4 regions of the Pseudomonas citronellolis genome follow, and region 1 is predicted to be linked to each of the others. Evidence: predicted binding sites of a transcription regulator. Region 1 holds the regulator's gene; each other region holds the start of a gene.
The links. Region 1 encodes sigma-54, which starts transcription at its own class of promoters, with help from an activator protein. Its sites were predicted from a motif close to ANTGGCATNNANNTTGCTNT; they were not measured.
Positions count from the first base shown of each region.

Region 2: PcP3B5_RS16755 (ammonium transporter) is a predicted target of sigma-54. The motif match lies at 6,034-6,053, and genes of this name have one in related genera.
Region 3: glnK (P-II family nitrogen regulator) is a predicted target of sigma-54. The motif match lies at 3,110-3,129, and genes of this name have one in related genera.
Region 4: PcP3B5_RS31245 (pilin) is a predicted target of sigma-54. The motif match lies at 4,359-4,378, and genes of this name have one in related genera.

Region 1 covers NZ_CP014158.1:1,255,751-1,262,963, reverse strand. The annotation lists gene PcP3B5_RS05760 (KpsF/GutQ family sugar-phosphate isomerase) at 1-13, shown strand, start outside; gene PcP3B5_RS05755 (KdsC family phosphatase) at 14-538, shown strand; gene lptC (LPS export ABC transporter periplasmic protein LptC) at 547-1,116, shown strand; gene lptA (lipopolysaccharide transport periplasmic protein LptA) at 1,103-1,639, shown strand; gene lptB (LPS export ABC transporter ATP-binding protein) at 1,639-2,364, shown strand; gene PcP3B5_RS05735 (RNA polymerase factor sigma-54) at 2,578-4,080, shown strand; gene hpf (ribosome hibernation-promoting factor, HPF/YfiA family) at 4,157-4,465, shown strand; gene ptsN (PTS IIA-like nitrogen regulatory protein PtsN) at 4,478-4,942, shown strand; gene rapZ (RNase adapter RapZ) at 4,944-5,801, shown strand; gene PcP3B5_RS05715 (HPr family phosphocarrier protein) at 5,833-6,105, shown strand; gene PcP3B5_RS05710 (ZIP family metal transporter) at 6,131-7,030, opposite strand; gene PcP3B5_RS05705 (superoxide dismutase) at 7,053-7,213, opposite strand, start outside.
Region 2 covers NZ_CP014158.1:3,862,660-3,869,872, forward strand. The annotation lists gene PcP3B5_RS16730 (flavin-containing monooxygenase) at 1-24, shown strand, start outside; gene PcP3B5_RS16735 (trimethylamine N-oxide demethylase) at 74-2,419, shown strand; partial or broken gene PcP3B5_RS32615 (methyl-accepting chemotaxis protein) at 2,876-3,457, shown strand; gene PcP3B5_RS16745 (DMT family transporter) at 3,820-4,161, opposite strand; gene PcP3B5_RS16750 (P-II family nitrogen regulator) at 4,230-4,568, opposite strand; gene PcP3B5_RS16755 (ammonium transporter) at 4,580-5,899, opposite strand; gene PcP3B5_RS16760 (FMN-binding glutamate synthase family protein) at 6,461-7,213, opposite strand, start outside.
Region 3 covers NZ_CP014158.1:6,710,980-6,718,192, reverse strand. The annotation lists gene PcP3B5_RS29325 (YifB family Mg chelatase-like AAA ATPase) at 1-206, opposite strand, end outside; gene PcP3B5_RS29320 (accessory factor UbiK family protein) at 392-658, opposite strand; gene PcP3B5_RS29315 (acyltransferase family protein) at 751-2,781, opposite strand; gene glnK (P-II family nitrogen regulator) at 3,325-3,663, shown strand; gene PcP3B5_RS29305 (ammonium transporter) at 3,699-5,033, shown strand; gene PcP3B5_RS29300 (secondary thiamine-phosphate synthase enzyme YjbQ) at 5,135-5,560, shown strand; gene sutA (transcriptional regulator SutA) at 5,638-5,961, shown strand; gene PcP3B5_RS29290 (HAD family hydrolase) at 6,290-6,982, opposite strand; gene xerC (tyrosine recombinase XerC) at 6,979-7,213, opposite strand, start outside.
Region 4 covers NZ_CP014158.1:6,617,357-6,624,569, reverse strand. The annotation lists gene PcP3B5_RS28860 (DUF2868 domain-containing protein) at 1-866, shown strand, start outside; gene PcP3B5_RS28855 (GTPase/DUF3482 domain-containing protein) at 859-2,232, shown strand; gene PcP3B5_RS28850 (metallophosphoesterase family protein) at 2,392-2,859, opposite strand; gene PcP3B5_RS28845 (nucleobase:cation symporter-2 family protein) at 2,909-4,297, opposite strand; gene PcP3B5_RS31245 (pilin) at 4,617-5,078, shown strand; gene ilvD (dihydroxy-acid dehydratase) at 5,159-6,997, opposite strand.

The DNA of each region.
Region 1 (7,213 bases):
CGGAGTCATCTGAATGACCGCAGACCTGCTGCAACGCGCCAGTGGCGTGCGCCTGGCGGTGTTCGACGTGGATGGCGTGCTGACCGACGGCAAGCTCTACTTCCTGCCCGACGGCGGCGAGTTCAAGACCTTCAACACCCTCGACGGCCACGGCATCAAGATGCTCATCGCCTCGGGCGTGCGCACCGCCATCATCAGCGGCCGCAAGAGCGCCGTGGTCGAGCGCCGCGCGCAGAACCTGGGCATCGAGCACCTGTTCCAGGGCCGCGAGGACAAGCTGGCGGTCCTCGACCAACTGCTCGCCGAACTCGGGCTAGGCTATGAACAGGTCGCCTACCTGGGCGACGACCTGCCGGACCTTCCGGTCATCCGCCGGGTCGGCCTGGGCATGGCGGTGGCCAGCGCCGACGCCTTCGTTCGCCAGCACGCCCACGGCGTGACCCAGGCGCGCGGCGGCGAAGGCGCGGCCCGTGAATTCTGCGAACTCATCCTGCGCGCCCAGGGCAACCTCGAGGCGGCGCAAAGCGCCTACCTGTAGAGCCAGACATGCCGAAGACCCTTCGCCAGAAGCTCCTCCTCGCCCTGATCGCGGTCCTGCTGGTCGCACTGGGCTACTACTGGAACGTGCGCCTGGACTTCAACGAGCGCCAGGTCGCGCCGAGCAACGACGCCATCGACTTCTACGCGGCAAATGCCCACAGCCTGCAGTACCGCGAGGACGGCAGCCTGGCCTACGAGATGACCGCCGATCGCCTGGAGCACATGAAAGCCACCGACGTCACCAACGTCACCACGCCGGACCTGTTCTTCTTCCGCGAGGGCGAGCCGCAGCCGTGGCACGTGCAGAGCGTGCGCGCCGAGGTGGGCCCGGAAGGCAAGCAGGTCGAACTGATCGACAACGTCCGGGTCCAGCGCACCGACGCGCAGAACCGCACCCTGCTGCTCACCACCACGCGCATGACGGTGTTCCCGGACAAGGATTATGCCGAGACCAGTCAACCCGTTAAGATCACCGAGCCCCAAGGGGTGACCACGGCGGTAGGCATGAAAGCGTATCTGAAAGACAGCCGGATGACCCTGCTGTCCAACGTAAGAGGTCAGCATGAGGTTCGTTAAAACCTTCCCCCTTTTCCTCGGCCTCGTCGCCGCCCTGGGCAGCAGCGCTGGCTGGGCGCTGCCGACGGATCGCGAGCAGCCGATCCGCGTGCAGGCCGACAGCGCCGAACTGGACGACAAGCAGGGCGTCGCCGTGTACCGCGGCGACGTGGTGGTGACCCAGGGCAGCATGAAGCTGACCGGCAACACCGTCACCCTCAAGCAGAACAAGGACGGCGAGATCGAGGTGGTCACCTCGGTCGGCAAGCCCGCCTATTTCGAGCAGAAGCCGGCGCCGGACAAGGAAATCACCAAGGCCTACGGCCTGACCATCCAGTACTTCGTCACCCAGAACCGGGTGATCCTGATCGACCAGGCCAAGGTGATCCAGGAAGGCAACACCTTCGAAGGCGAGAAGGTCGTCTACGACACCGAACGGCAGATCGTCAACGCCGGCCGCGCCACCGGCACCCAGGTGACCACCCCGCGCCCGCGCATCGACATGGTCATCCAGCCCAAGAAGAAGCAGGATCAAGCCCAGTAATGGCCACGCTCACCGCACAGCACCTCGCCAAGAGCTACAAGGGCCGCCAGGTCGTCCGCGATGTCAGCATGAGCATCGACAGCGGGCAGATCGTCGGCCTGCTCGGCCCCAACGGCGCCGGCAAGACCACCTGCTTCTACATGATCGTCGGCCTGGTCCGCGCCGACCAGGGCGTGGTCCGCATCGACGAGCAGGACGTCACCAACCTGCCCATGCACGGCCGCGCCCGCGCCGGCATCGGCTACCTGCCGCAGGAAGCCTCGATCTTCCGCAAGCTGTCGGTGGCGGACAACATCGGCGCCATCCTCGAGACCCGCGCCGACCTCGATCGCAACGGCCGCAAGGAGGCCCTGGAAGGCCTGCTGGAGGAGTTCCACATCCACCACATCCGCGACAACCTCGGCATGAGCCTGTCCGGCGGCGAGCGCCGCCGCGTGGAGATCGCCCGCGCCCTGGCCAGCTCGCCGAAGTTCATCCTCCTCGACGAACCCTTCGCCGGCGTCGACCCGATCTCGGTGGGCGACATCAAGCAGATCATCCACCACCTCAAGGCCAAGGGCATCGGCGTGCTCATCACCGACCACAACGTGCGCGAGACCCTGGACATCTGCGAGACGGCCTACATCGTCAACGACGGCCAGTTGATCGCCGAAGGCGATTCCGCGGCTATCCTGGCCAACGAACTGGTCAAGGAAGTCTACCTGGGCCACGAGTTCCGCCTCTGAGCCCCCTCGCCCCGGCCGCGCGCCGGGGCGGACGCCCTCCTCACGTCGGCCCGACCGACCGACAACAGATTTATGCGTAAACGCCCTAGGCAAAGTCTGAGAATTCAGGCATATAATTTGCTTCCTAGCGGCGTCCGGGAATTTGGGTCCAGGCGCCCGTAGTCGTGGATTGGGTGCGCTACACGCCCGCGGACAAGGTGCCAAGTTCCAGCCATGAAACCATCGCTCGTCCTCAAGATGGGCCAGCAGCTGACGATGACTCCGCAGCTGCAACAGGCCATCCGACTGCTCCAACTCTCCACCCTGGATCTGCAACAGGAGATTCAGGAGGCGCTGGAATCCAACCCGATGCTCGAGCGCCAGGAAGAAGGCGAAGACTTCGACGGTAGCGACCCCTACGCCGAGGGCGCGGAAACCCCCACCAATACCAACGTCAACTCGCAGAGCGAAAGCTTCCAGGAAACCACCACGCCCAGCGCCGACAGCCTGGACGAAGACCAGTGGGCCGAGCGCATCCCCAACGAACTCCCGGTGGATACCGCCTGGGAAGACGTCTACCAGACCAGCGCCAGCAGCCTGCCCAGCAACGACGACGACGAGTGGGACTTCACCGCCCGCACCTCCGCCGGCGAGAGCCTGCAGAGCCACCTGCTGTGGCAGCTGAACCTCTGCCCCATGTCCGACAGCGACCGCCTGGTGGCCCTGAGCATCATCGACGGCATCAACAACGACGGCTACCTGGAAGAATCCCTGGAGGACATCCTCACCTCCCTCGACCCCGAGCTGGGCATCGAGATGGACGAGGTGGAAGTGGTGCTGCGGCGCATCCAGCAGATGGAGCCGGCCGGCGTCGGCGCGCGCAACCTGCGCGAATGCCTGCTGCTGCAGCTGCGCCAGATGCCCGCCAACACCCACCTGCTGAGCGAGGCCCTGCGCCTGGTCGCCGACCACCTCGACCTGCTCGGCAGCCGCGACTACACCCAGCTGATGCGGCGCATGAAGCTCAAGGAAGACGAGCTGCGCGAAACCATCGAGCTGATCCAGTCGCTGCACCCGCGCCCGGGTTCTCAGATCGAGTCCGGCGAGGCCGAGTACGTGGTGCCGGACGTGATAGTGCGCAAGCACAACGAGCGCTGGCTGGTGGAGCTGAACCAGGAAGCGGTGCCGCGCCTGCGTGTCAACTCGCAGTATGCCGGCCTGGTGCGCCGCGCCGACTCCAGCGCCGACAACACCTTCATGCGCAACCAGTTGCAGGAAGCCCGCTGGTTCATCAAGAGCCTGCAGAGCCGCAACGAGACGCTGATGAAGGTGGCGACGCAGATCGTCGAGCACCAGCGCGGTTTCCTCGAGTACGGCGAGGAAGCCATGAAGCCGCTGGTCCTGCACGACATCGCCGAGGCGGTGGGCATGCACGAGTCGACCATCTCGCGGGTCACCACGCAGAAATTCATGCACACGCCGCGTGGCATCTTCGAGCTGAAGTACTTCTTCTCCAGCCATGTGAGCACTTCCGAGGGCGGCGAATGCTCGTCCACGGCGATCCGCGCGATCATCAAGAAACTGGTCGCGGCAGAAAGTCCGAAAAAGCCGTTGAGCGACAGCAAGATCGCTGGTTTACTGGAGGCACAGGGCATTCAAGTGGCACGTCGGACAGTCGCCAAGTACCGGGAATCTCTCGGAATAGCTCCATCGAGCGAGCGCAAGCGACTGGTCTGATTGACCCAAGCCAAGGTGTTCCGGCGGCAGGCCCCATAACCTGCCACTTATACACGGGCAATAAGGAGAAAGCGGTATGCAAGTCAACATCAGTGGCCATCAACTGGATGTGACCGACGCCCTGCGCGACTACGTGGTCGAGAAACTCGGCCGACTGGAGCGCCACTTCGACAAGATCACCAATGTTCAGGTCATCATGGAGGTCGAAAAGCTGAAACAGCGTATCGAAGCCACGCTGCACATTTCCGGTGGCGAAGTCGTGGCCTGCGCAGAACACGAAGACATGTACGCCGCCATCGACCTGCTGACCGACAAACTCGATCGACAACTGATCAAACACAAGGAAAAGTACCTCGAACGCCAACAGGGCGTTGGAGTCCGCTAACCCCCCTCCCCTATGATCCGACTTGAGCAGATCCTGTCCCCCGGCCGTTCCCTGGTGAACGTGCCGGGCGGCAGCAAGAAGCGCGTACTCGAACAGATCGCCAACCTGGTCGTGAAAGACCTTCCCGGCCTCGACGCGCAAGACATCTTCGAAAGCCTGGTGGCCCGCGAACGCCTAGGCTCCACCGGCTTCGGCAATGGCATCGCCATTCCCCACTGCCGCCTGACCGGCTGCAAGGCGCCGATCAGCGCCATTCTTCACCTCGATGCGCCGGTGGACTTCGACGCCCTCGACGGCGCCCCGGTCGACCTGGTGTTCGTCCTGCTGGTACCCGAAGCCGCCACCGAGGAGCACCTGGAGCTGCTGCGCCAGATCGCCTCGATGCTCGACCGCGCCGAGGTGCGCGAACGCCTGCGCCGCGCGAGCGATGGCGAGGCGCTGTACCAGATAGTCGTGGAAGTGCAGAACGGCCACTAGCATGCGCCTGATCATCGTCAGCGGCCGTTCCGGCTCCGGCAAGAGCACTGCCCTCAACGTCCTCGAGGACAACGGCTTCTACTGCATCGACAACCTGCCGGCCAGCCTGCTGCCGGACCTGGCCCAGCGCGCGTTGCTGCACACCGAGCTGATGCACCCGCAGGTGGCCGTGTCGATCGACGCGCGCAACCTGCCCAGCCAGCTCAAGCGCTTCCCCGAGCTGCTCCAGGAAGCCCGCGACAAGCACATCCAGTGCGACGTGCTGTACCTGGACGCCGACGACGAGACGCTGCTCAAGCGCTTCTCCGAGACGCGCCGGCGCCACCCGCTGACCACCGACACCCGCTCCCTCGCCGAGGCCATCGCCGACGAGGAGCAACTGCTCAGCCCGATCGCCGACCTCGCCGACCTCAAGCTGAACACCACCAACCTCAACCTCTACCAGTTGCGCGACGTCATCAAGCTGCGCCTGCTGAACAAACCCGAGCCGGGCACCGCCTTCCTCGTCGAGTCGTTCGGCTTCAAGCGCGGCATGCCAGTGGACGCCGACCTGGTGTTCGACGTGCGCTGCCTGCCCAACCCCTACTGGAAACCCGAGCTGCGCGAGCAGTCGGGCCTGGACAAGGGCGTGCAGGAATATCTCGCCGAGCAGCCCGACGTGGAAGAGATGTACCAGGACACCCTGGGCTACCTGAACAAATGGCTGCCGCGCTTCGCCGCCAGCAACCGCGCCTACGTCACCATTGCCATCGGCTGCACGGGCGGCCATCATCGCTCGGTCTACCTCGCCGAGCGCATCGGCAATGCCCTGAAAGCCACCCTGAAGAACGTGCAGATTCGCCACCGCGACCTGAGCTAGCAGCAGATAACGAAAGGACAGCCCCCTCGCGATGCCCGCCCTCGAGATCACCATCATCAACAAGCTCGGCCTGCACGCCCGCGCGGCGGCCAAATTCGTCGGCGTGGCCGGCCGCTTCCCGTGCCAGGTCCGCGTCGGTCGCAGCCCGGAGAGCACGGTGGACGGCAAGAGCATCATGGCGGTGATGATGCTGGCCGCGGGCAAGGGCACCAACCTGCACCTGAACGCCGAGGGCGAGCAGGCCGACGAGGCCCTGCAGGCTCTCGTCGACCTGATCAACAACTACTTCGACGAAGGCGAGTGACCGCCCGTCCGCACCGCGCCGGGCGCTAGCCCAGCGACGTATCCAGCACCATCATCAGGCAGAAGCCGACGATCAGGCCCAGGGTCGCCTCCCCGGCATAGCCGCGCCGCTGCGATTCGGGAATGATCTCCCGCACCACCACGTAGAGCATCGCCCCCGCCGCCAGGGCCAGGCCCCAGGGCAGCAGCATCCGCGACACCCCCACCAGCCAGGCGCAGAGCACCGCGAACAGCGGCTCGACCAGCCCGGAAGCCGCGCCGGCCAGCATCGCCCGCACCCGCGACATCCCCGCGCCGGCCAGCACCAGGGCGATGGCCAAGCCTTCGGGCACGTCCTGCAGGGCGATGCCCAGCGCCAGGCCGCCAGCGCCCTGGACCTCGCCGCCGGCGGCAACGCCCACGGCCATGCCCTCGGGAATGTTGTGCAGGACGATGGCCGCGACGAACAGCAGGATGCGGGCGGGAATGGCGGGGATCGGCGCGTCGTCCAGGTCGTGCTGGGCATCGTCCAGCATCCGCCCGGCCAGCATCAGCCCCAGTACCCCCAGGGCCATGCCGAAGCTGACCAGCAACGCGGCGTACAGCGGCGAGCGTCCGCCCGCCTCGACCGCCTCCAGGGCCGGCAGCAGCAGGGAAAAGGCCGTCGCCGCCAGCATCACCCCGGCGCCGAAGCCCAGCAGGGTATCGGCGACCCGCGCCGGCATGCTGCGGATCAGCAGCACAGGAACCGCGCCCAGGGCCGTGCCCAGGGCGCAGATCAGGCCGCCGCTCAGCGCCTGGTACAGCGGCGCCGGCAATTGCAGGCGCGCCAGCAGCAACAGGTGGTTGAACAGCAGGCCGCTGCCCAGCAGCACTATCCCCAGGCCGAGCAGCCAGCGCAGGCTGCGCGCGCCGCCCTGCCGCGCGCTTGCCTCTAGCGGGCGCATGGCGTCACTTCCGCGGCGGGCATCAGGCGAGCCCCCGCTGCTCCAGGGCCAGGCGGTAGCGGCGCGCCACTTCCGGCCAGTCGACGACCTCGTAGAAGGCCGCGATGTATTCCGGCCGGCGGTTCTGGTACTGCAGGTAGTAGGCGTGCTCCCAGACATCCAGGCCGAGGATGGGGATCAGGT
Region 2 (7,213 bases), 2.6 Mb from region 1:
GACCAGTTCAGGAAAGCCCTCTGAGCCTTCTCCCGGGGCGGCCCCGCCGCCCCGCCTTGCGTGGAGCACGAGAATGAACCTGCCCGTGACGAGCCGGCCCTTCGAGCCGGCCCTGTTCGCCCGCGCCCCGGCGCTGGAGCGCCACCGCGTCGCCCCCGGCGGCCTGACCGTGCTGGCCCTGGAAGCCGGCGACCGGCTGCAGGTCGTCGACCTGGAAGGCGACCAGGGCGCCGAGCTGCTGGCCTTCGCCACCGATGGCCGTCCGGCCCTGGCCGACCTCGGCCTGGTACCCAGCCCCGGCACCGACTTCATCCACCACCTGTTGCACGACGGCAGCCGCGAGGCTGCCCACGTCAGCGCCGGCCTGGCCCGGCGCGGCATCGACTGCCGCCACCTGCCGAGTGCCGCGCGGCTGTGGGAAGGCGGCACGCCGGCCGGCTTCAGCCGCACCCTCGACGCCAGTGCGGCGCTGCTGGTGATAGTGGCCGCGCCCGGCGGCCCCACGCCGGTAGACAGCCAGGCGCGGGCCAGCGAACTGCGCCTGCTGGTGCACCGCGCCAACCCGCGCCAGCTGCTCGCCCCGCCGCTGCCGGCGCCGCTGGGCGAGGTGCTGGACGAATTCACCATCCGCCCCGGCAGCGCCAACGCCTACACGGTCGCCGCCGGGCAGTACATCCAGGTGCTCGACGTCGCCGGCCGCCAGTGCTCGGACTTCGTCGCCTTCGACCGCCGCGGCCTGGACGCCGGCCGCGAGATCGACCTGGACCCCACCGTCACCCGCACCCTCAACGGCAACGCCTACCCCGGCCCGGGCCTGTACAGCCGCTTCTACGACCGCGACCTGCAGCCGATGCTGGAGGTAGTGCGCGACACCGTGGGCCGCCACGACACCTTCGCCCTGGCCTGCACCGCGCGCTACTACGAAGCCCAGGGCTACTTCGGCCACGCCAACTGCAGCGACAACCTCAGCCGCGCCCTCGCCAGCCATGGCGTGCGCGGCCGCGCCGGCTGGCCGGCGATCAACTTCTTCTTCAACACCGGGGTCGACGCGCACCAGCAGCTGACCCTCGACGAACCCTGGTCGCGCCCCGGCGACTACGTGCTGCTGCGCGCCCTCACCGACCTGGTCTGCGCCAGCAGTTCCTGCCCCGACGACATCGACCCGGCCAACGGCTGGCAGCCCACCGACATCCACGTCCGCGTGTACAGCGAAAAGGAGCGTTTCAGTATCGCCATGGCCAACCGCAAGACGCCCGACGCCGACCCGCAACTGACCCGCGAAAGCGGCTTCCACCCCGGCACCGCCGCCCTCACCCGGCAGTTCGTCGACTACCGCGGCTTCTGGACGCCGACGCATTTCGACGGCTACGGCGCCATCGAGGAATACCACGGCTGCCGCGGGAAAGTGGCGGTGATGGACCTCTCCGCCCTGCGCAAGTTCGAGGTGCTGGGCCCGGACGCCGAGGCCCTGCTGGACTACTGCCTGACCCGCGACGTGCGCAAGCTGGCGGTCGGCCAGGTGGTGTACTCGGCGATGTGCTACGAACACGGCGGCATGCTCGACGACGGCACCCTGCTGCGCCTGGGACCGGACGCCTTCCGCTGGATCGGCGGCGAGGACTACGCCGGCGACTGGCTGCGCGAACAGGCGCAGAAGCTGGGCATGAAGGTGTGGATCAAGAGCGCCTCCGAGCAGATCCACAACATCGCCGTGCAGGGCCCGCTGGCCCGCGAACTGCTCAAGGGCATGGTCTGGACGCCGGGCACCCAGCCAAAGCTGGAGGACCTGGGCTGGTTCCGCTTCCTCACCGGCCGCCTCGACGACTACAACGGCGCGCCGCTGATGGTCTCGCGCACCGGCTACACCGGCGAGCTGGGCTACGAGCTGTGGTGCCACCCGAGCGACGCCATGGCCGTGTGGCAACGCCTGTGGCAGCTGGGCAAACCCCTGGGCCTGGTGCCCCTGGGCCTGCACGCGCTGGACATGCTGCGCATCGAGGCCGGGCTGGTGTTCGCCGGCTACGAGTTCGACGACCAGACCGACCCCTTCGAGGCCGGCATCGGCTTCTGCGTGCCGCTGAAGACCAAGCAGGCCGACTTCATCGGCAAGGATGCCCTGCTAAAGCGCAGCGCCAACCCGCAACGCCGCCTGGTGGGGCTGGAACTGGAAGGCAACGAGCCGGCCGCGCACGGCGACTGCGTGCACGTCGGCCGCGCCCAGGTCGGCGTCGTCACCAGCGCCACCCGCTCGCCGCTGCTGGGCAGGAACATCGCCCTGTGCCGGCTGGACGTGGGCTACTGCGAGCCGGGCACGGCGGTGGAGGTCGGCAAGCTCGACGGCCAGCAGAAGCGCATCCGCGCGCAAGTGGCCGCCGGCACCGTGGCCTACGACCCGCAGAAGAGCCGCGTGCGCGCCTGAGGCGCTTTCTGGAGTGGCTTTTGCAGTGTGTAGGCAACGCGTCGCTCGCAGACCAAGGAGGAACGGCCGATGTGGTTCAGCAAGGCATCCCGCAACCTGGCCGAGGAGCTCGGCCAGTGGCTCGACCAGCTTTCCAGCGAACCTGACACGGCGCCGCCGCGGCACTGCGAGCCGCGCCTGCGCGCCAGCCTGGAACGCCTGCAGCGTGGCTGGCAGGAGCTGCTGAGCTTCCGCCAGCACGCCGAACGGCAGCCGCCAGCGCCCTGCAGCGCCGAGGAATACCAGGACCTGACACGGCGCCTGGCCCAGGCCAAGCAGCAGAACCAGCAGTTGCGCGACGAGCTGGAACAGCAGCAGCGCCAGCTCGGCGAGCTGGAGGCCGAACGCCGGCAATGGCAGGAGGAACGCCAGGTCTGGGAACTGACCCAGCGCACCCTCACCGAAGGCTGCTGGGCGATGAACGTGGTCAACGGCGACCCGGACCACCCGCACAACCTGATCCGCTGGTCCGAGCAGTTCCGCGAGCTGATCGGCTACCGGCGCGAGGAATTCCCCGACGGCTGGGACAGCTACTTCGGCGTGGTCAACCCGGACGACCTGAAGACGGTCATGCAGACCTTCAACGCCGCCATGGCCGACAGCAACGGCGACGGCTCCTACGCGGTGGAATACCGCATGCGCCACAAGAGCCGCGGCGAAATCTGGTTCCGCGAACGCGGCCGCTGCCTGCGCGACAACCGCGGCCGCCTGCTGTACGTGACCGGCGCGGTGCGCGAGATCAGCGACGAAAAAGCCGCCGCCGCCCTGCACGAACGCGAGCAGGCGAACATCCAGACCACCTACGGGCAGATCGCCCAGGTGGCCGGCGTGATCCGCGGCATAGCCGAGCAGACCAACCTGCTGGCCCTGAACGCCGCCATAGAAGCCGCCCGCGCCGGCGAACAGGGCCGCGGCTTCGCCGTGGTCGCCGACGAGGTACGCAACCTGGCACGGCGCACCCAGGAGTCGGTGCAGCAGATCCAGGCGATGCTGCAGCAGCACTGAACCAGCAGGCGCAAGCTTTTCGTAGGAGCGAGCTTGCTCGCGAACGGTACTCGCCGGTAGCAGCTGTGCTTGAGATGAACGCCGTCCCCTCTCCCCAGCCCTCTCCCTGAAGGGAGAGGGGGCTAGTCCGTGCCGAGAATGGATTTGGCGTCAGCCGGCAACTTCGTGCTAGCCGGCTGACTCCAAAATACCCGAGCACTCCGAACGGTCCCCTCTCCCTTCAGGGAGAGGGGAGAGGGCGCTCTCAACCCCAGCACCTCTATCCCCCTGTAGGAGCGCGCCCTGCCCGCGATTTCGCGCGCAGGGCGCGCTCCTACATGGCAATGGCACGAACGGGACAACGCCCACGATCCCCCCTACACCACCTCCCCTCCCCCCACCAGCTTCAACCCGACGATCCCCCCCACGATCATCACCAGGCACAGCGCCTTCAACGCCCCCAACGGCTCCCCGAGAAACAGGCTGCCATAGGCCACCGTACCCAGCGTGCCAATTCCCACCCACACCGCATACGCCAACCCCAGCGGCAGCTCCCGCACCGCCAGGCTCAGCAGGTAGATGCTCAGCGCCAGGAACACCCCGCAGTAGAGGCTCGGCCCCAGCCGGGTGAAGCCCTCGGTGCGGGGGATGATCGAGGCGTACAGCACTTCGCAGAGCCCCGCCAGGACCAGGTAGCCCCAGCCGTTCAACCAGGCCATCGGTCATTTCTCCTTTGCCAAAAAACAACGCCGACGCAAAGGCGTCGGCGCTGGGTGCTGCAAGGGGCTCAGACGGCGTCTTCGCCCAGCTCGCCGGTGCGGATGCGCACGATGCTCTCCAGGTCCTGGACGAACACCTTGCCGTCGCCGATCTTGCCGGTGCGCGCCGCCTTGAGGATGGCGTCGACGGCGGCCTGGCACAGGGCGTCGCCGACCACCACCTCCAGCTTCACCTTGGGCAGCAGTTCCACGACGTACTCGGCGCCCCGGTACACCTCCGAATGGCCCTTCTGCCGGCCGTAGCCCTTGACCTCGGTGGCGGTCACGCCGTGCACGCCGGCCTCGGTCAGCGCCAGGCGCACGTCGTCCAGGCGGAAGGGTTTGATGATCGCGGTGATGAGTTTCATGACGGCCATCCTCAGTTGGAGTACTTGTAGCCGACTTCGCCGTGGGCGGAGAGGTCAAGCCCGTCCACCTCGGCTTCCTCGTCCACGCGCAGCCCGCCGCACAGCGCCGCGGCCACCTTGAAGGCGACCAGGCTGGTGACGCCGGAGAAGCAGATGCTGAAGAGAATGGCGCCGCCATTGACCAGCAACTGGTCGAACAGCCCGCGGCCTTCGGGGAAGCCCTGGCCGCCGATGGCGGTGAGGGCGAACACCGGGGTCAGCAGGCCGCCGAGGATGCCGGCCACGCCGTGCACGCCGAACACGTCGAAGGCATCGTCCAGGCCGATCATCGGCTTGAGCTTGTCCACCGACCAGACGCACACCGGACCTGCGATCAGGCCGAGCAGGATGGCGCCCATGGGGCCGACGTAGCCGCACGCCGGGGTGATCGCCACCAGCCCGGCGATGGCACCGGACACCGCGCCGAACAGGCTCGGCCTACCCTTGTGCTGCCATTCGACGAGCATCCAGGCCAGGGCGCCGGCGCAGCTGGCGAGCATGGTGTTGACCATCACCAGCATGGCGAAGCCGCTGGCGGCCAGCGCGCAGCCGCCGCAGAAGCCCAGCCAGCCCACCCACAGCAGCGAGCCGCCGGTGAGGGTCATGGTCATGTTGTGCGGCGCCAGGGTGGCGGTGCCGAAGCCGCGGCGCCGGCCCAGCAGCCAGGCGCCCACCAGCGCGGCGATGCCGACGTTGAGGTGCACCACGTTGCCGCCGGCGAAGTCCTGCACGCCCAGGTCGAACACCCAGCCGCCGCCCCAGGCCATGTGCGCCATGGGGATGTAGTTGATGGTCAGCCACACCGCCATGAACACCATGACCGCGGCGAACTTCATGCGCTCGGCGAAGGCGCCGACGATGATCGCCGGGGTGATGGCGGCGAACAGCAGCATGAACAGGAAGTACAGGTACTCGGGGATGGTGCCGACCACCGAGTCCTTGGTGATGCCGACCATGAACAGCTTGTCCAGGCCGCCGACCACCGACTGCAGCGCGCCGCCGTCGGTGAAGGTCAGGCTGTAGCCGTACACGGCGAACAGCACCGACATCAGCGAGGCGGTGCAGAACACCTGCATGAGGATCGACAGCACGTTCTTGGTCCGCGCCATGCCGCCATAGAACAGCGCCAGGCCCGGCAGGGTCATCAGCAGCACCACCAGCGAGCAGAGCGCGACGAAGGCGGTGTCGCCGCTGTTGATCGCCGGCGGCGCCTCGTTCGCCAGGGCGGCGACGCTGCCGAACAGCAGGGAAAGGCCCAACATACTGCGGCTCACGTGTGAAAACCGGATCATTGCCTGTTGCCTCCAACCGACGGGGACGGGGCCGGCCCGCGGTCGGGGCACGGGCCGGCGTTTCGAGCGCCCTGGGCAGGTGGCCGGGCCGTAGCCAGTGCCTTCCTGTAGGGCAACTTTATTTCCCTGGAGGCATAGCAATTGGCCTGCCAAGGCTCGCCGGAAGCCGGTAATTTCTGCTAGGTGATTGAATGGAAAGGCTTTGTTCCGGAGGGGCGGTGAGCGGGCCAGGGTTGTGGCCGGCGGGCTGCGCATTTTCTTGGTGCGAATTTGAATTTCCTGCCAAGCAATATGGCAGGCCCGCGAAGAGCTTCTTCGTAGGAGCGAGCTTGCTCGCGAATGAACCCCGCTGCGGAATCTGTTCGCGAGCAAGCTCGCTCCTACGAGAAGCCGTGCCGCCGGGGTGTCCGGCGTGGCCGGTAAATCCAATCGCGGACGGAGTCCGCTCCTACGCCCGTGCTTCCCTGTAACCGTAGGAGCGGACTCCGTCCGCGATGCCCTGCCGGCGAAAACAAAAAGGCCGGCGATCGCTCGCCGGCCTTCGGGACTACCCGCCGTGGCTCAGTACTGCACCTGCCCCGGCACCCAGTTGGTGCCCGCCAGGGGCACGCGGGCCATGGCCGCGGCTTCCACGGTCAGGGCCACCAGGTCTTCCGGGTCGAGGTTGTGCAGGTGCGACTTGCCGCAGGCGCGGGCCATGGTCTGCGCCTCCAGCACCAGCACCCGCAGGTAGTTGGCCAGGCGGCGGCCGGCTTCCACCGGGTCCAGGCGCTTGGACAGCTCCGGGTCCTGGGTGGTGATGCCGGCCGGGTCGCGGCCGTTCTGCCAGTCGTCGTAGTAGCCGGCGGCCGAGCCGATCTTCTTCAGTTCCTCATCCAGGCGCGGGTGGTTGTCGCCCAGGGCCACCAGCGCGGCGGTGCCGATGGCCACCGCGTCGGCGCCCAGGGCCATGGCCTTGGCCACGTCGGCGCCGTTGCGGATGCCGCCGGAGACGATCAGCTGCACCTGGCGGTGCATGCCCATTTCCTGCAGCGCCTGCACCGCCTGCGGGATAGCCGGCAGGATGGGGATGCCGACGTGCTCGATGAACACTTCCTGGGTGGCCGCGGTGCCGCCCTGCATGCCGTCGAGGACGATCACGTCGGCGCCGGCCTTCACCGCCAGCTTGACGTCGTAGTACGGGCGGCTGGCGCCGATCTTCACGTAGATGGGTTTTTCCCAATCGGTGATCTCGCGCAGCTCGGCGATCTTGATCGCCAGGTCGTCCGGGCCGGTCCAGTCCGGGTGGCGGCAGGCGCTGCGCTGGTCAACGCC
Region 3 (7,213 bases), 1.5 Mb from region 1:
AGGTTGAGGGTGATGCGTCGGGCGGGGAATTCGAAGCCGGAGTTGAGGATGGCGCTGCGCACGCGATCCTTGCTTTCCTTGACCGCGGTTTCCGGCAGGCCGACCAGGGTCAGCGACGGCAGGCCGTTGGCCAGGTGCGCCTCGACGGTGACGCCGGGAGCCTCGACGCCGACCTGGGCGCGGCTGTGGACGATGGCCAGGGACATGGATGGGGGCAGCCTCTTCCCTCACAAACCGCCAGTCTAGGAGGTCAGGGAAGCCGGGACCATGCTCGGAGTCGCTGTAATGCTGCCGATGTCCTGTGGGAAGTTTCTTGTTGGCCCGGGTTGGTGAACACGAACGGGAAAAAGGCGGGAGAGGAATCGCTCTCTCCTTTCCCAACCCCTGCGGCCTATTCGGCCTCGGCGGGCGGCGTGAGTCTGGCTTCCAGTTCGGCGACCTTGGCTTCCAGCGCCTCCAGGCGGGCGCGGGTGCGGGCGAGCACCACCATCTGGCTGTCGAACTCGTCGCGGCTGACCAGGTCGAGCTTGCCGAAGGCGCTCTGCAGCAGGACCTTGAACTGCGCCTCCAGCTCGGCGCGGGGCAGCGGCGATTCACCGCCGAAGAGGCGGCTGGCCTGTTGGCCGAGGGCGTCGAGGAAGGCTTTGGGCGGCAGCATGGCGAGGGTTTCCGGTTGGGACTGGGTGGGGAGTCTATCACGCTGCCCGGTGCCGCTGGCGCGGACCGGGCAGCCGCCGCAGGTTCTGCGCGTTAGCGCGGGGGATCGGCCTGGGCCGTGGACAGGTCCGCGAAGACCTTGGCGAACATGGGCGCCAGGAGCCGGCTGCCCGCCGCGTTCAGGTGGTTGTCGTCGGCGTAGTAGGCCTGTCCTTCCCGGCCGCCGTAGCATTGCCCTTCGTCGCACAGGTAGGGAAGCGGATCGAGAATCTGCACGCCGCAGGCTTCGCGGGCGCGGTCCTGCACGCTCCAGACGAAGCCGTTGCGCGCCTCGTAGTCGGCCCGGCTGAGGGTGACTTGCGGCGCCTTCCCCTGGAGCATCTTCCGGCTCATCACATCCGGTACGTCGACGCGCATTTCCGGTATCGGCCGCACCAGGTAGACCGGGCGCTGCCGCGCCAGGGCGCAGGCGTGGTCGATGTAGAGCCGGGCGAACGCCTCGAGCCATTCGCTGCTGGGCTCGTCCACGGGCGAGCTGATGTAGGCCTGCGGCCGGTTCTTGCGGTTCTGGTCGATGCCGTTGTAGCCCAGTGGGTAGACGGAGGTGCGGGTGACGATGATCAGCGGCACCCGGCCGGGCGCGTCGCCGAGTTCGGCCGGCAGTTGCCGGCGCAGGCGATTGCAGGTGTCCTCCGGGTTGTCGCGCGGGTGTTCGCGGATATGCAGCCCGGGAACCGGCAGGCAGGCTGGCGCGGCCCGCAGGTAGATGCCCTGGCCGGCGTCGGGCAGCGCGAGTTGTGCGGCGGTGACCACGGAGGCGGCATGGCTGTCGCCGATGAGCATGGCCTGGATGTCCGGCCCGCCATACACGCAGCCCGCGCCCTTGCTCAGGCACTCCTCGTTGCGCGGCGTGCCCTGCAGGGCCTGTTCGCGCATCGCCAGGATGTCCGCGGGCATCCGTTGCGGGAAGCCTTTCGCCCTGACCACCACCTGCGCCAGGTAGCCGGCGAGGATCATCAGGCCGGCCAGTCCGGCCACGGCGAACGCCCGCCTGCTCGTGCCCAGCCAGCGCCGCGTCGGCTGTTCCACCAGCCGGTAGGAAAGCTCGCCCAGTATCAGCGTCAGCAACAGGGCTGCGGCGATCCACAGGGGCGCTTGCCGGTGGCCGGCATGGAACAGCCAGGCTACCAGCGGCCAGTGCCACAGGTACAGGGAGTAGGAGCGCGTGCCCAGCCACTGGACGGCGCCATGGGTGCACCACGGCGAGGTTTCCCGCCGGGCCGCCAGCACCATGGCGGTTCCCAGTGTCGGCAGCAGCGCCAGTGCGCCGGGCCAGGCGGCGGATTCGTCGAGCAGGAACACCGACGCGCCTATCAGCGCCAGGCCGCCGGCTTCCAGCAGGCGCCGCGCCGTCGCCGGGAGCCCGAGGTTCGAGCAGAGCAGGAAGCACAACCCGCCCAGGAGCATTTCCCAGGCGCGGGCGGGCAGGAGGTAGAAAGCCTTTTGCGGATGGCTGGCAGTCAGCGCGATGCACAGCGCCAGCGAGCAGGAGAACAGCGCCAGGTGCACGCCCACGAGCGTGCCGCGCCGGGGCAACAGCTTCCAGGCGAGGGCGAGGATGAGCGGCAACGCCAGGTAGAACTGCCATTCGACGGACAGCGACCAGGTGTGCAGCAGCCATTTCGCCTGGCTGGCGCTGTCGAAGTAGCCGGCTTCCTTCAGATACAGGTGATTGGACAGGAAGGCCAGGGACTGTCGGGCGTGCCGGCCGAGGGTCTTGTAGTCGTTCGGCGCCAGCAGCAGCCAGCCGATGGCCAGCACGACCGCACAGACCACCAGCAACGCCGGAAGGATACGCCTGGCCCGGGCCCAGTAGAACGCCAGGACGGAGAAGTCGCCACGCTGCAGGCCGGTGACGATGATCCCCGTCATGAGGTAGCCGGAGAGCACGAAGAACACGTCCACGCCGGTGAATCCGCCGGCCAGTCCGCCGATGTCGAAGTGATAGAGGATGACCGCGACCACCGCCAGGGCGCGCAGGCCGTTGATGTCCTGCCTGAAGTGGTTGGTGGGCGTGGGGGTTGCCTGGCCGGGCCAGGCGCGGCGGCTGGGGAGAAGGCTCATCGCTGGTTGTCCGCAAATCGGCGAAAGATAGGTCTTTCGACTCCTGCGGCGACGCCCGCTCGGATACTGAGGAACTTGCCTTCAGGCTTTCGGAAAATCCCTTCGGATAGATGGCCCTGGTCCAGCGCTGGTCGAGCCTCTTCCCTATGGTGCGGCCCGGATGGCCCTGGTCGGCCCCCGCGTTGGCCGGAAAAAGCAGGGCGCTGCACGATTTTTGCGCAGGCATGGCGGCAGTACTGCCCGGTTCTGGTGCGCGACATGGCACCCGGCCATCGCCCGGCGCCCGGTGTTTTTCGCTAAGCGGCTGAATCGCCGGGCTTTTCGCCGAGCTGGCAAGCTTCCTGCTTTGGGGCTGGCATAGCGTGCACCGATGCAGGTCCGGTGCGGCTGGCGGAGCTGACGAGCGCTTCGCGGGAAGCGGCTGGAGGAGTCGGAGTGCTGAGGTAGGGCGGCCGGCGCGTTACAAAGCCAGACACTGCGCTTAGACTTGTCCCCGGGTTCGTTTTCCTGGGGCGAGTCCACCAAAACACGGGAGAGAGTTTCATGAAGCTAGTCACAGCCATCATCAAGCCGTTCAAGCTCGACGACGTGCGCGAGTCGCTGTCCGAGATCGGCGTGCAGGGCATCACTGTGACCGAAGTCAAGGGCTTCGGCCGGCAGAAGGGGCACACCGAGCTGTACCGTGGTGCGGAGTACGTCGTCGACTTCCTGCCCAAGGTGAAGATCGACGTGGCCATCGCCGACGACCAGCTGGACCGCGTCATCGAAGCCATCACCAAGGCCGCCAACACCGGCAAGATCGGCGACGGCAAGATTTTCGTCGTGAATCTGGAACAGGCGATCCGCATCCGTACCGGCGAGACCGGTACCGACGCCATCTAAGCCAACCGAACCCCACCGCCCCAGGAGAAACAACAATGACTCTGCGCAAGTTCGCAGGGCTAGGAGCCCTTTTGTCCCTCGCAATGCCTGGCCTGGCCATGGCGGACGAAGCTGCGGCCCCGGTCCTGAACAGTGGCGACACCGCCTGGATGCTGATTTCCAGCGCCCTGGTGCTGATGATGACCATCCCCGGCCTGGCCCTGTTCTACGGCGGCATGGTGCGCGCCAAGAACGTCCTGTCGATCATGATGCAGTGCTTCGCCATCACCGCGCTGATCAGCATCCTGTGGGTCGTCTACGGCTACAGCCTGGCCTTCGACACCGTCGGCATGGAGAAGGGCGTGATCAACTTCGCCTCCTTCGTCGGCGGCTTCGACAAGGCCTTCCTCAGCGGCCTGACCAGCACCGGCCTGACCTCCGCCGCGGCGCTGTTCCCGGAAAGCGTCTTCGTGATGTTCCAGATGACCTTCGCGATCATCACCCCGGCGCTGATCGTCGGCGCCTTCGCCGAGCGCATGAAGTTCTCCGCGCTGCTGATCTTCACCGGCCTGTGGTTCACCCTGGTCTACGCTCCCATCGCGCACATGGTCTGGAGCGGCGACGGCGGCCTGCTGTGGGACTGGGGCGTGCTGGACTTCGCCGGCGGCACCGTGGTGCACATCAACGCCGGTGTGGCCGGCCTGGTGGCCTGCCTGGTGATGGGCAAGCGCAAGGGCTACCCGACCGCCGCCATGGCCCCGCACAACCTGGGCTACACCCTGGTCGGCGCGGCCCTGCTGTGGATCGGCTGGTTCGGCTTCAACGCCGGTTCCGCCGCCGCCGCCAACGGCACCGCCGGCATGGCCATGCTGGTGACCCAGATCGCCACCGCCGCCGCGGCCCTGGGCTGGATGTTCGCCGAGTGGATCACCCACGGCAAGCCGAGCGCCCTGGGCATCGCTTCGGGCGTGGTCGCCGGCCTCGTGGCCGTCACCCCGGCCGCCGGCACCTGCGGCCCGATGGGCGCCATCATCCTCGGCCTGGCCGCCGGCGTGATCTGCTTCTTCGCCGCCACCACCCTCAAGCGCGCCATCGGCTACGACGACTCCCTGGACGCCTTCGGCGTGCATGCCGTCGGCGGCATCGTCGGCGCCCTGCTGACCGGCGTGTTCGCAGCGCCGGCCCTGGGTGGCTTCGGCACCGTCACCGACATCGGCGCCCAGCTGTTCATCCAGTTCAAGGGCGTGGCCTTCACCATCGTCTACACCGGGATCGTCAGCTTCGTGATCCTCAAGGTGCTGGACCTGGTCATCGGCCTGCGCGTCACCGAAGAAGAAGAAACCGTGGGCCTGGACCTGGCCCTGCACAACGAGCGCGGCTACAACCTGTAAGGTTCGCGCGAGTTCGACGAAGGGCGCCTACGGGCGCCCTTTGTTTTTTTCTGCGCTTCGCTAGAATGCGCCCGCATCGGTAGCCAATCGGAGGCCTCGCCATGTGGCAGCAGACCCTGATCACCCTGCGCCCGCGGTCGCGCGGTTTCCACCTGGTCACCGACGAGGTGCTGGCGGCATTGCCGGACCTGGCGCGCTGCCGGGTCGGCCTGCTGCACCTGCTGTTGCAGCACACCTCGGCGTCACTGACGCTGAACGAGAATGCCGACCCCTCGGTACGGCGGGACTTCGAGCGATTCTTCAATCGCCTGGTGCCGCAGGACGAGGGTGGCTACGAGCACGATTACGAAGGGTCGGACGACTTGCCCGCGCACTTCAAGGCCAGCCTGCTGGGCTGCCAGCTGACCCTGCCGGTCAGTGCCGGGCGCCTGGCGCTGGGCACCTGGCAGGGCATCTACCTGGGCGAACACCGCGATCACGGCGGGCCGCGCAAGGTGCTGGCGACCCTGCAGGGCGAGGCTCTGTGAATTTTTTCCGGCAGCGTTCGTCAAAGCGCGCGGCTGGGCTATAACTAACCTGCTTTGCAGCACCACGAGGTTGAGCGATGAGCGACGAAGAACTTGAACAAGACGAGCTGGAAGGTGCCGACGAGGACGACGGCGAAGAGCTGGCCGCGGCTGACGATGGCGACGCCGATGGCGAAGCCGACGAGGCCCCGGTTTCCTCTGGTGGCGGCAAGAAAGCCAAGGCAGCCGTAGAGGAAGAGGAACTGCCCTCGGTGGAGGCCAAGCAGAAGGAGCGCGACGCCCTGGCCAGGGCCATGGAAGAGTTCCTCTCCCGTGGCGGCAAGGTCCAGGAGATCGAGCCCAACGTGGTCGCCGATCCGCCGAAGAAGCCGGACAGCAAATACGGCAGCCGCCCCATCTAAGGGCGACGTCGTGAAAAGGCCCGCCCTCCCCGGAAGGGGAGCGGCGGGCTTTTTCTTTGTGACGGCCCGTGGGCGCAGTGCTCTTCGTAGGATGGGTTGAGCCTTGCGAAACCCATGCGGTCGGGGTGATGGGTATCGCTTCGCTCAACGCCATCCTACGGGTCTTGTGTTTGCCGGAGGGCGTAGGAGCGGACCTTGTCCGCGATAGCCGGAGGTATCGGCGCGGATCGCGGATGAGATCCGCTCCTACGCTGCCCCAGCCGCGCCGCTCCCCTGTAGGAGCGCGCCCAACGATGAACCATCGGCGCTCCCACGAGGAGCGTTTCGATTACAGCCGCGCCAGCACCCCGGGCAGCTCCGCGAGGCTGTGGATGATCGCGCTGGGCGCTTCCTCGCCCTCCCAGGCCTTGCGCGCCGGGTTGAACCAGATGGCCCGCAGGCCGGCGCGGCGAGCGCCGGCGATGTCGTCGCTGGGGTGGTCGCCGATGTGCACCGCCTGCTGCGGCTCAACGCCGGCGCGCTTGAGCGCTTCCTGGAAGGGTTTCGGGTCGGGCTTGCCGATGCCCAGCTCCTCGGCACACAGGGCGAACTGGAAGTAGTCGGCCAGGCCCAGGCGGCGCACGTCGGCGTTGCCGTTGGTGAGCACGCCGAGGATGAAGCGGTTGGCCAGGGTCTCCAGGGTCGGGTGCACCTCGGGGAACAGGCTGACCTGGTGGCGCGCATGGAGGAAGACCTGGAAGCCGGCTTCGGCCAGGTCCGCCGCTTCCGCCTGTGGATAACCGGCGTCGAGCAGGGCGTGCAGGAGGATGCGCCGGCGCAGCTCGCTCAGGCGGTGTCTGAGCATTGGGTCCTGCTGCATCAGCCGCGCGCGGATCGCCCACAGGTGCTCGATGGGCACCGGGCCCAGTTGCGCGGCGTTCGCCGCCAGCCATTCGCGCAGGGTGGCCTCGGCGCTGTTCATCACCGGGGCGACGTCCCAGAGGGTGTCGTCGAGGTCGAAGGTGACCAGCCGGATGTTCATTCCTCGGCTCCTGTATCGGTATCGCGTTTGACGCGCCTGGCCCGCGGGTGGGCGTTGTCGTAGACCTTGGCCAGATGCTGGAAGTCCAGGTGGGTGTAGATCTGCGTGGTGGCGATGTCGGCATGGCCGAGCAGCTCCTGCACCGCGCGCAGGTCCTGGGAGGATTCCAGGATATGGCTGGCGAAGGAATGCCGCAGCATGTGCGGGTGCAGGTGCTGGCCGAGTTCGCGC
Region 4 (7,213 bases), 1.6 Mb from region 1:
TGGGCATGCTGGTCCACGGCCTGTGGCTGCTGGCCCTGGGCGCGGCCATGGTGGTGCTGCTGGCGTTGCTCTCGACGCGGCGCTACGGCTTCGTCTGGGAAACCACCATCCTCGGCGGCGATACCTTCGTTTTCCTCACCCAGGGGCTCGGCGCGCTGCCTTCGCTGCTGGGCTTCCCGCTGCCGGACAGCGACCTGGTGCGCGCCAGCGGCGATGCCCTGGTGGCCAGCGAGGCGGCGCGCCACGCCTGGGCCGGCTGGCTGGTGGGCATCCTGGCGGTCTACGGCCTGCTGCCGCGCCTGCTGCTCTGGGCCTTCTGCCTGTGGCGCTGGCGCCGCGGCCGCGCGGCGTTGCGCCTGGACCTCTCGCTGCCGGGCTATAGCCTGCTGCGCGAACGCCTGCTGCCCAGCAGCGAGCGCCTGGGCGTCAACGATGCCGCGCCGGCCAGCCTGGTCGAACCCCAGGCGCAGAACCCCGCCGCCAGCGCGGACGGCGCCCTGCTGGTGGCCATCGAACTGGACGACAGCCAGCCCTGGCCACCGAAGCTGCCGGCCGGCGTGGCCGATGCCGGCGTGCTGGACGATGGCGCGCAACGCCGCCGTCTGCTGGAACAGCTGACCCGCTACCCGCCGGCGCGCCTGGCCATCGCCTGCGACCCGCGGCGCTCGCCGGACCGCGGCACCCTGGCGCTGATCGCCGAGCTGTCGCGCTGCGCCGGCGCCACCCGCGTCTGGCTGCTGCAGCCGCCGGCGGGCAGCGGTCTGGACAGCGACCGCCTGGCCGACTGGCATGCCGCCATCGACAAGCTGAGCCTGGCGCACAGCGGCGCATCGCCCCTGGCCTGGCTGGAGAGCGGACATGACTGAGCCCCTCAGGCTGGCCGTGGTCGGCCACACCAACGTCGGCAAGACCTCGCTGCTGCGCACCCTGACCCGCGACGTCGGCTTCGGCGAGGTCTCGCACCGTCCCAGCACCACCCGCCACGTCGAAGGTGCACGGCTGTCGGTGGATGGCGAGTCGCTGCTGGAGCTGTACGACACTCCGGGCCTGGAGGACGCCATCGCCCTGCGCGACTTCCTCGATGCCCTGGAACGCCCCGGCGAGCGCCTCGACGGCCCGGAGAAGCTGCGTCGCTTCCTCGACGGCAGCGAGGCGCGCGGCCGCTTCGAGCAGGAAGCCAAGGTGCTGCGCCAGTTGCAGGCGTCCGACGCCGGGCTCTACGTGATCGACGCCCGCGAACCGGTGCTGGCCAAGTACCGCGACGAACTGGCGGTGCTCGCCGGCTGTGCGCGGCCGCTGCTGCCGGTGCTGAACTTCGTCGCCAGCGCCAACCACCGCGAGGAGCAGTGGCGCGAGGCCCTGTCGCGCCTGGGCCTGCACGCGCTGGTGCGCTTCGACAGCGTGGCGCCGCCGCTGGACGGCGAACGCCGGCTCTACGAGAGCCTGGCGCTGCTGCTGGAGAAGTCGCGCCCGCAGCTGGAACGGCTGATCCGGGACCACGAGGCCCAGGCCGTGGCGCGCCGCGAAGCCGGCGCCAAGTTGATCGCCGAACTGCTGGTGGACGTCGCCGCCTGCCGCGACCTGGTGCCGGGCGATGCCGAGGCCATCCGCCAGGCCACCGAAGTGTTGCGCGACCGCGTGCGCAAGCGCGAGGAAGCCTGCGTGCAGGCCCTGCTGCGCCTCTACGCCTTCCGCAAGGACGACGCCCGCGCCGCCGACCTGCCGCTGCTGGACGGCCGCTGGGGCGATGATCTGTTCAACCCCGAAACCCTGCGCCAGCTCGGCGTGCGCCTGGGCGGTGGAGTGGCTGCCGGCGCCGCGGCTGGCGCGGGCATCGACCTGCTGGTGGGCGGCCTGACCCTGGGCGCCGCCACCGCCCTCGGCGCCCTGGCCGGCGGCGCCTGGCAGACCGTCGGCCACTACGGCCAGCGCCTGCTCGGCAAGCTCAAGGGCCAGCGCGAACTTTCGGTGGACGACAGCGTGCTGCGCCTGCTCGCCCTGCGCCAGCGCCAACTGCTGGCGGCATTGCAGGCGCGGGGCCATGCGGCCATGGAGGCGATCCGCGTTGCTTCGCCGGAAGACAAGCAATGGCGCGAAGGCAAGCTGCCCGAGGCGCTGCGCAAGGCGCGGGCGCACCCGGAATGGTCGACCTTGAATGGCCGCAAACGGGTGGACAAGAGCGAACGCCAGGAGCAGGTCGACGCATTGGCTCAACAGCTGCTGGAACCGTAGGGCGGATAACCGCGAACGGTTATTCGCCGCTACACCTCCGTTGCCGCCGCGTCTTGGCCGAGCCCTGGCGCATACCCGGCCAGCGCCAAGCCCAACAGCGAGCGGGCCGGCGGCCAAGGTCAGGCGGCGGATAACCGCGAACGGTTATTCGCCCTACGTTCAGTCGAGCGCGATCATTTCCACCGACGCCTGGCCGTCCGCGATGCTCAGGATCGCCAGCGAGATCGGCAGCTTGAAGCGCCGCGGCCCGGCGCTGCCGGGGTTGAGGTAGAGCACCCCGTCGCGCACTTCCTGCAGCGGCTTGTGCGAATGCCCGGCCAGCACCACGTCGAAGCCTTCGGCCCGTGGATCGATGGCCAGTTGCTTGAGGTCGTGGATCAGGTACAGGCGCAGCCCGCCCAGTTCCAGGCCCAGGGTTTCGGGAATGGTCTCGGCCCAGGCTTCGGTGTCGTTGTTGCCGCGCACCACGTCCAGCGGCGCCAGTTGGCGCAGCGCATCGAGGATCGCCGGCTTGCCGATGTCGCCCAGGTGCAGCAGGCGCTGGCAGCCGCGCAGGGCTTCCAGGGCTTCGGGACGCAGCAGGTTGTGGGTGTCGGCGATCACGCCGACGCGCAGGGAAGTGCTCATGCATCCAGCATAAACGACGACGCCACCCGAGGGTGGCGTCGCGGCTGGCTCAGTTCTGGGCCCTGGCCGCCGGCGTTTCCGGCAGGAACCAGTTCAGCAGCAGGGCGCAGATGCCGCCGGTGGCGACGCCGGATTCCAGCACGTTGCGCAGCGCCGCCGGCATGTGCGCGAGGAATTCAGGCACCTGCGACACGCCCAGGCCCAGGGCCAGGCTGACGGCGATGATCAGCAGGGCGCGGCGGTCGAGGTGGGTGCCGGCGAGGATGTTGATGCCCGAGGCGGCCACCGCGCCGAACATCACCATGGCCGCGCCGCCGAGCACCGGCTCGGGCACCGCCTGGATCACCCCGGCGACGCTGGGGAACAGGCCCAGCACCACCAGCATGGCGGCGATCCACAGGCCGATGTGGCGGCTGGCCACGCCGGTCAGCTGGATCACCCCGTTGTTCTGCGCGAACACCGAGCTGGGGAAGGTGTTGAAGATGCCCGCCAGCAGCGAGTTGGCGCCATTCACCAGCACCCCGCCCTTGATCCGCTGCATCCACAGCGGGCCTTCCACCGGCTGCTTCGACACCTGGCTGGTGGCGGTGACGTCGCCGATGGCCTCCAGCGAGGTGACCAGGTAGATCACCAGCATCGGGATGAACAGCGCCCAGGAGAAGCTCAGGCCGAAGTGCAGCGGCGTCGGCACCTGGAACAGCGCGGCCTGGTGCATGCCGCTGAAGTCCAGGCGGCCCAGGTAGCCGGCCAGCGCGTAGCCCACGGCCAGGGCGATGACGATGGCGCCGCTGCGCATCCACACCACCGGGATGCGGTTGAGCACCACTATGATCGCCAGCACGGTGCCCGACAGCAGCAGGTTCTCGCCGTTGGCGAAGGTGCCGTTGCCCATGGCGCTGAAGCCGCCGCCCATGCTGATCAGGCCGACCTTGATCAGGGTGAGGCCGATCATCAGCACCACGATGCCGGTCACCAGCGGGGTGATCAGTCGCTTCACGAACGGCAGGATGCGCGACACGCCCATCTCCACGAAGGAGCCGGCCATGACCACGCCGAAGATGGCCGCCATCACCTGTTCTACCGGCGTGCCCTGCTTGACCATCAGCGCCCCGCCGGCGATCAGCGGGCCGACGAAGTTGAAGCTGGTGCCCTGGACGATCAGCAGCCCGGCGCCGAACGGCCCGAAGCGCTTGCACTGGACGAAGGTGGCGATGCCGGAGATGACCAGCGACATGGACACGATCAGGTTGGTGTCGCGGGCGGAAACGCCCAGCGCCTGGCAGATCAGCAGGCCGGGGGTGACGATCGGCACGATGATCGCCAGCAGGTGCTGCAGCGCGGCGAGCAGAGCGACGGGCAGGGCGGGACGGTCTTCCAGGCCGTAGACCAGGTCGCGCTGGGCCTTGTCGGCGGTGACGGGGTTCTCGAGGGAGCTCATGGCGGCAGTCCGGGAAAAAGAGCGGGATTTTACGGGGTGGGGGCGGGATCGGACAGTGCCATAGGGCAGGGATTTTTCTTTTGGAGGTGACACTAACTGTCAGGAAGTGCCGATGCTGATGGCACTATTTGCCCTAATTGGTCATTCGAAATTTGATTTTTTTGAATTCTGTCAAGGGGGCTTTGTTGTTGAGGAAATTTCAGTAGCTCGTAGAGGAATTTGACTGCATATCTTCCTTATCCGTGGAGGATTTAATTCATTTGGCCCGCCAGATCCAATGGAAATTGGCGGATGAACTGAATCATTCGTGGAGAAGAAAATGCATCCATATAGGTCTTTGCAAAAAGGCTTCACGCTTATCGAACTGATGATCGTCGTTGCTATTATTGGTATCCTTGCGGCGGTAGCCATGCCTGCCTACCAGGATTACACTTCGAAAGGCAAGGCTGCGGCTGCTCTCGCCGATATTGCTTCGCACAAGACTCAGTTCGAACTGGAAATGACGGAAGGCCGAGACCCGACAAATACTACAGTCGGTTTTTCAGGGGATACGACTGCCAGTTGCTCGAAAGTGATAGTTTCCAAGAGCGGAATGAAATGCGAAATCAGCAATGCTGGTCGGCTTGGTAACGGTGCTTTTATCGAGCTTAAATATACCAGTACCGAATATGAAGCGACCGGGGCAATAAAGACGGCGGGTGGCTTCAAGTGTGAGACAAGTTCCGGAATGCCAGTGGCGTTTATTCCCGCCGGTTGTTTGGCGGCTAAAGGTACGCCTTAAAAGTAGCTTCGTAGTGTCCGATAATTAGCACCATATTAAAATGCCCGGATAGTAATCCGGGCATTTTGTTCTTCAGGTCATCAACCGTCCAGCAACGCCTTGTTCCGCACCGCCCCCTTGTCAGCACTGGTAGCCAAAAGCGCATAAGCCTTCAGCGCCGTACTGACGCGACGGGCGCGGGGCTGCGCCGGCTTCCAGCCCTTCTTGTCCTGCTCGATGCGGCGGGCGGCCAGTTCTTCGTCGCTGACCAGCAGGTTGATGCTGCGGTTGGGGATGTCGATCAGCACCTTGTCGCCATCCTTGACCAGGCCGATGGCGCCGCCTGCGGCGGCTTCCGGCGAGGCGTGGCCGATGGACAGGCCCGAGGTGCCGCCGGAGAAGCGGCCGTCGGTGAGCAGGGCGCATTGCTTGCCCAGGCCCTTGGACTTCAGGTAGCTGGTGGGGTAGAGCATTTCCTGCATGCCCGGGCCGCCTTTCGGGCCTTCGTAGCGGATGATCACGATGTCGCCCGGCTTCACTTCGTCGGCGAGGATGCCCTTCACCGCGGCGTCCTGGCTTTCGAAGATCTTCGCGCTGCCTTCGAACACGTGGATCGACTCGTCCACGCCGGCGGTCTTCACCACGCAGCCGTCGAGGGCGATGTTGCCGTACAGCACGGCCAGGCCGCCTTCGGCGGAGTAGGCGTGCTCGACGCTGCGGATGCAGCCTTCGGCGCGGTCGTCGTCCAGGCTCGGCCAGCGGGTGTTCTGGCTGAATGCGGTCTGGGTGGGGATGCCGGCGGGGCCCGCCTTGAAGAAGGTGTGGACGGCTTCGTCGCGGGTCTGGGTGATGTCCCACTGGGCGATGGCGTCGGCCATGCTCGGGCTGTGCACGGTCGGTACGTCGGTGTGCAGCAGGCCGCCACGGGCCAGCTCGCCGAGGATGGAGAAGATGCCGCCGGCGCGGTGCACGTCTTCCATGTGGTACTTCTGGATGTTCGGCGCCACCTTGCACAGCTGCGGCACCTTGCGCGACAGGCGATCGATGTCGCGCAGGTCGAAGGCGATCTCCGCCTCCTGCGCTGCGGCCAGCAGGTGCAGGATGGTGTTGGTCGAGCCGCCCATGGCGATGTCCAGGGTCATGGCGTTCTCGAAGGCCTTGAAGCTGGCGACGTTGCGCGGCAGCACGGACTCGTCGCCTTCGCCGTAGTAGCGCTGGCACAGTTCCACGGCCAGGCGCCCGGCGCGCAGGAACAGCTGCTCGCGGTCGGCGTGGGTGGCCAGGGTCGAGCCGTTGCCCGGCAGCGACAGGCCCAGGGCCTCGGTCAGGCAGTTCATCGAGTTGGCGGTGAACATGCCGGAGCAGGAGCCGCAGGTGGGGCAGGCGCTGCGCTCGTATTCGGCGACCTTCTCGTCGGAGCAGGAATCGTCGGCCGCGACCACCATGGCGTCGACCAGGTCCAGGCCGTGGCTGGCCAGCTTGGTCTTGCCGGCCTCCATCGGCCCGCCGGAAACGAACACCACCGGGATGTTCAGGCGCAGGGCGGCCATCAGCATGCCGGGGGTGATCTTGTCGCAGTTGGAGATGCAGACGATGGCGTCGGCGCAATGGGCGTTGACCATGTATTCCACGGAGTCGGCGATGATCTCGCGGCTCGGCAGGGAATAGAGCATGCCGTCGTGGCCCATGGCGATGCCGTCGTCGACGGCTATGGTGTTGAATTCCTTGGCCACGCCCCCGGCCTTCTCGATCTCGCGGGCGACCAGTTGGCCCAGGTCCTTCAGGTGCACGTGGCCGGGCACGAACTGGGTGAAGGAGTTGGCGATGGCGATGATCGGTTTCTTGAAGTCTTCGTCCTTCATCCCGGTGGCGCGCCAGAGGGCGCGGGCGCCGGCCATGTTGCGGCCGTGGGTGGAGGTTTTCGAGCGGTAATCGGGCATGACGAGTTCCTGCGGCTAATCAGGCATCGGTAAGAGTCTTATCGTGAGCGTCGTTCGAGGCACATGCAAACGGCAGATGGAGCTGCATGCTCGGAGGGGGCTGCAAGACGGGGCGGGGTCACCGCCCGCGCGGCCGGGGCTCACGGGCCCGCCGGGGGATGTTGGCGAGGGATGTGCAGGATTCTACGCCGGCCGCCGCCGCCAGGGAAAGGCTGA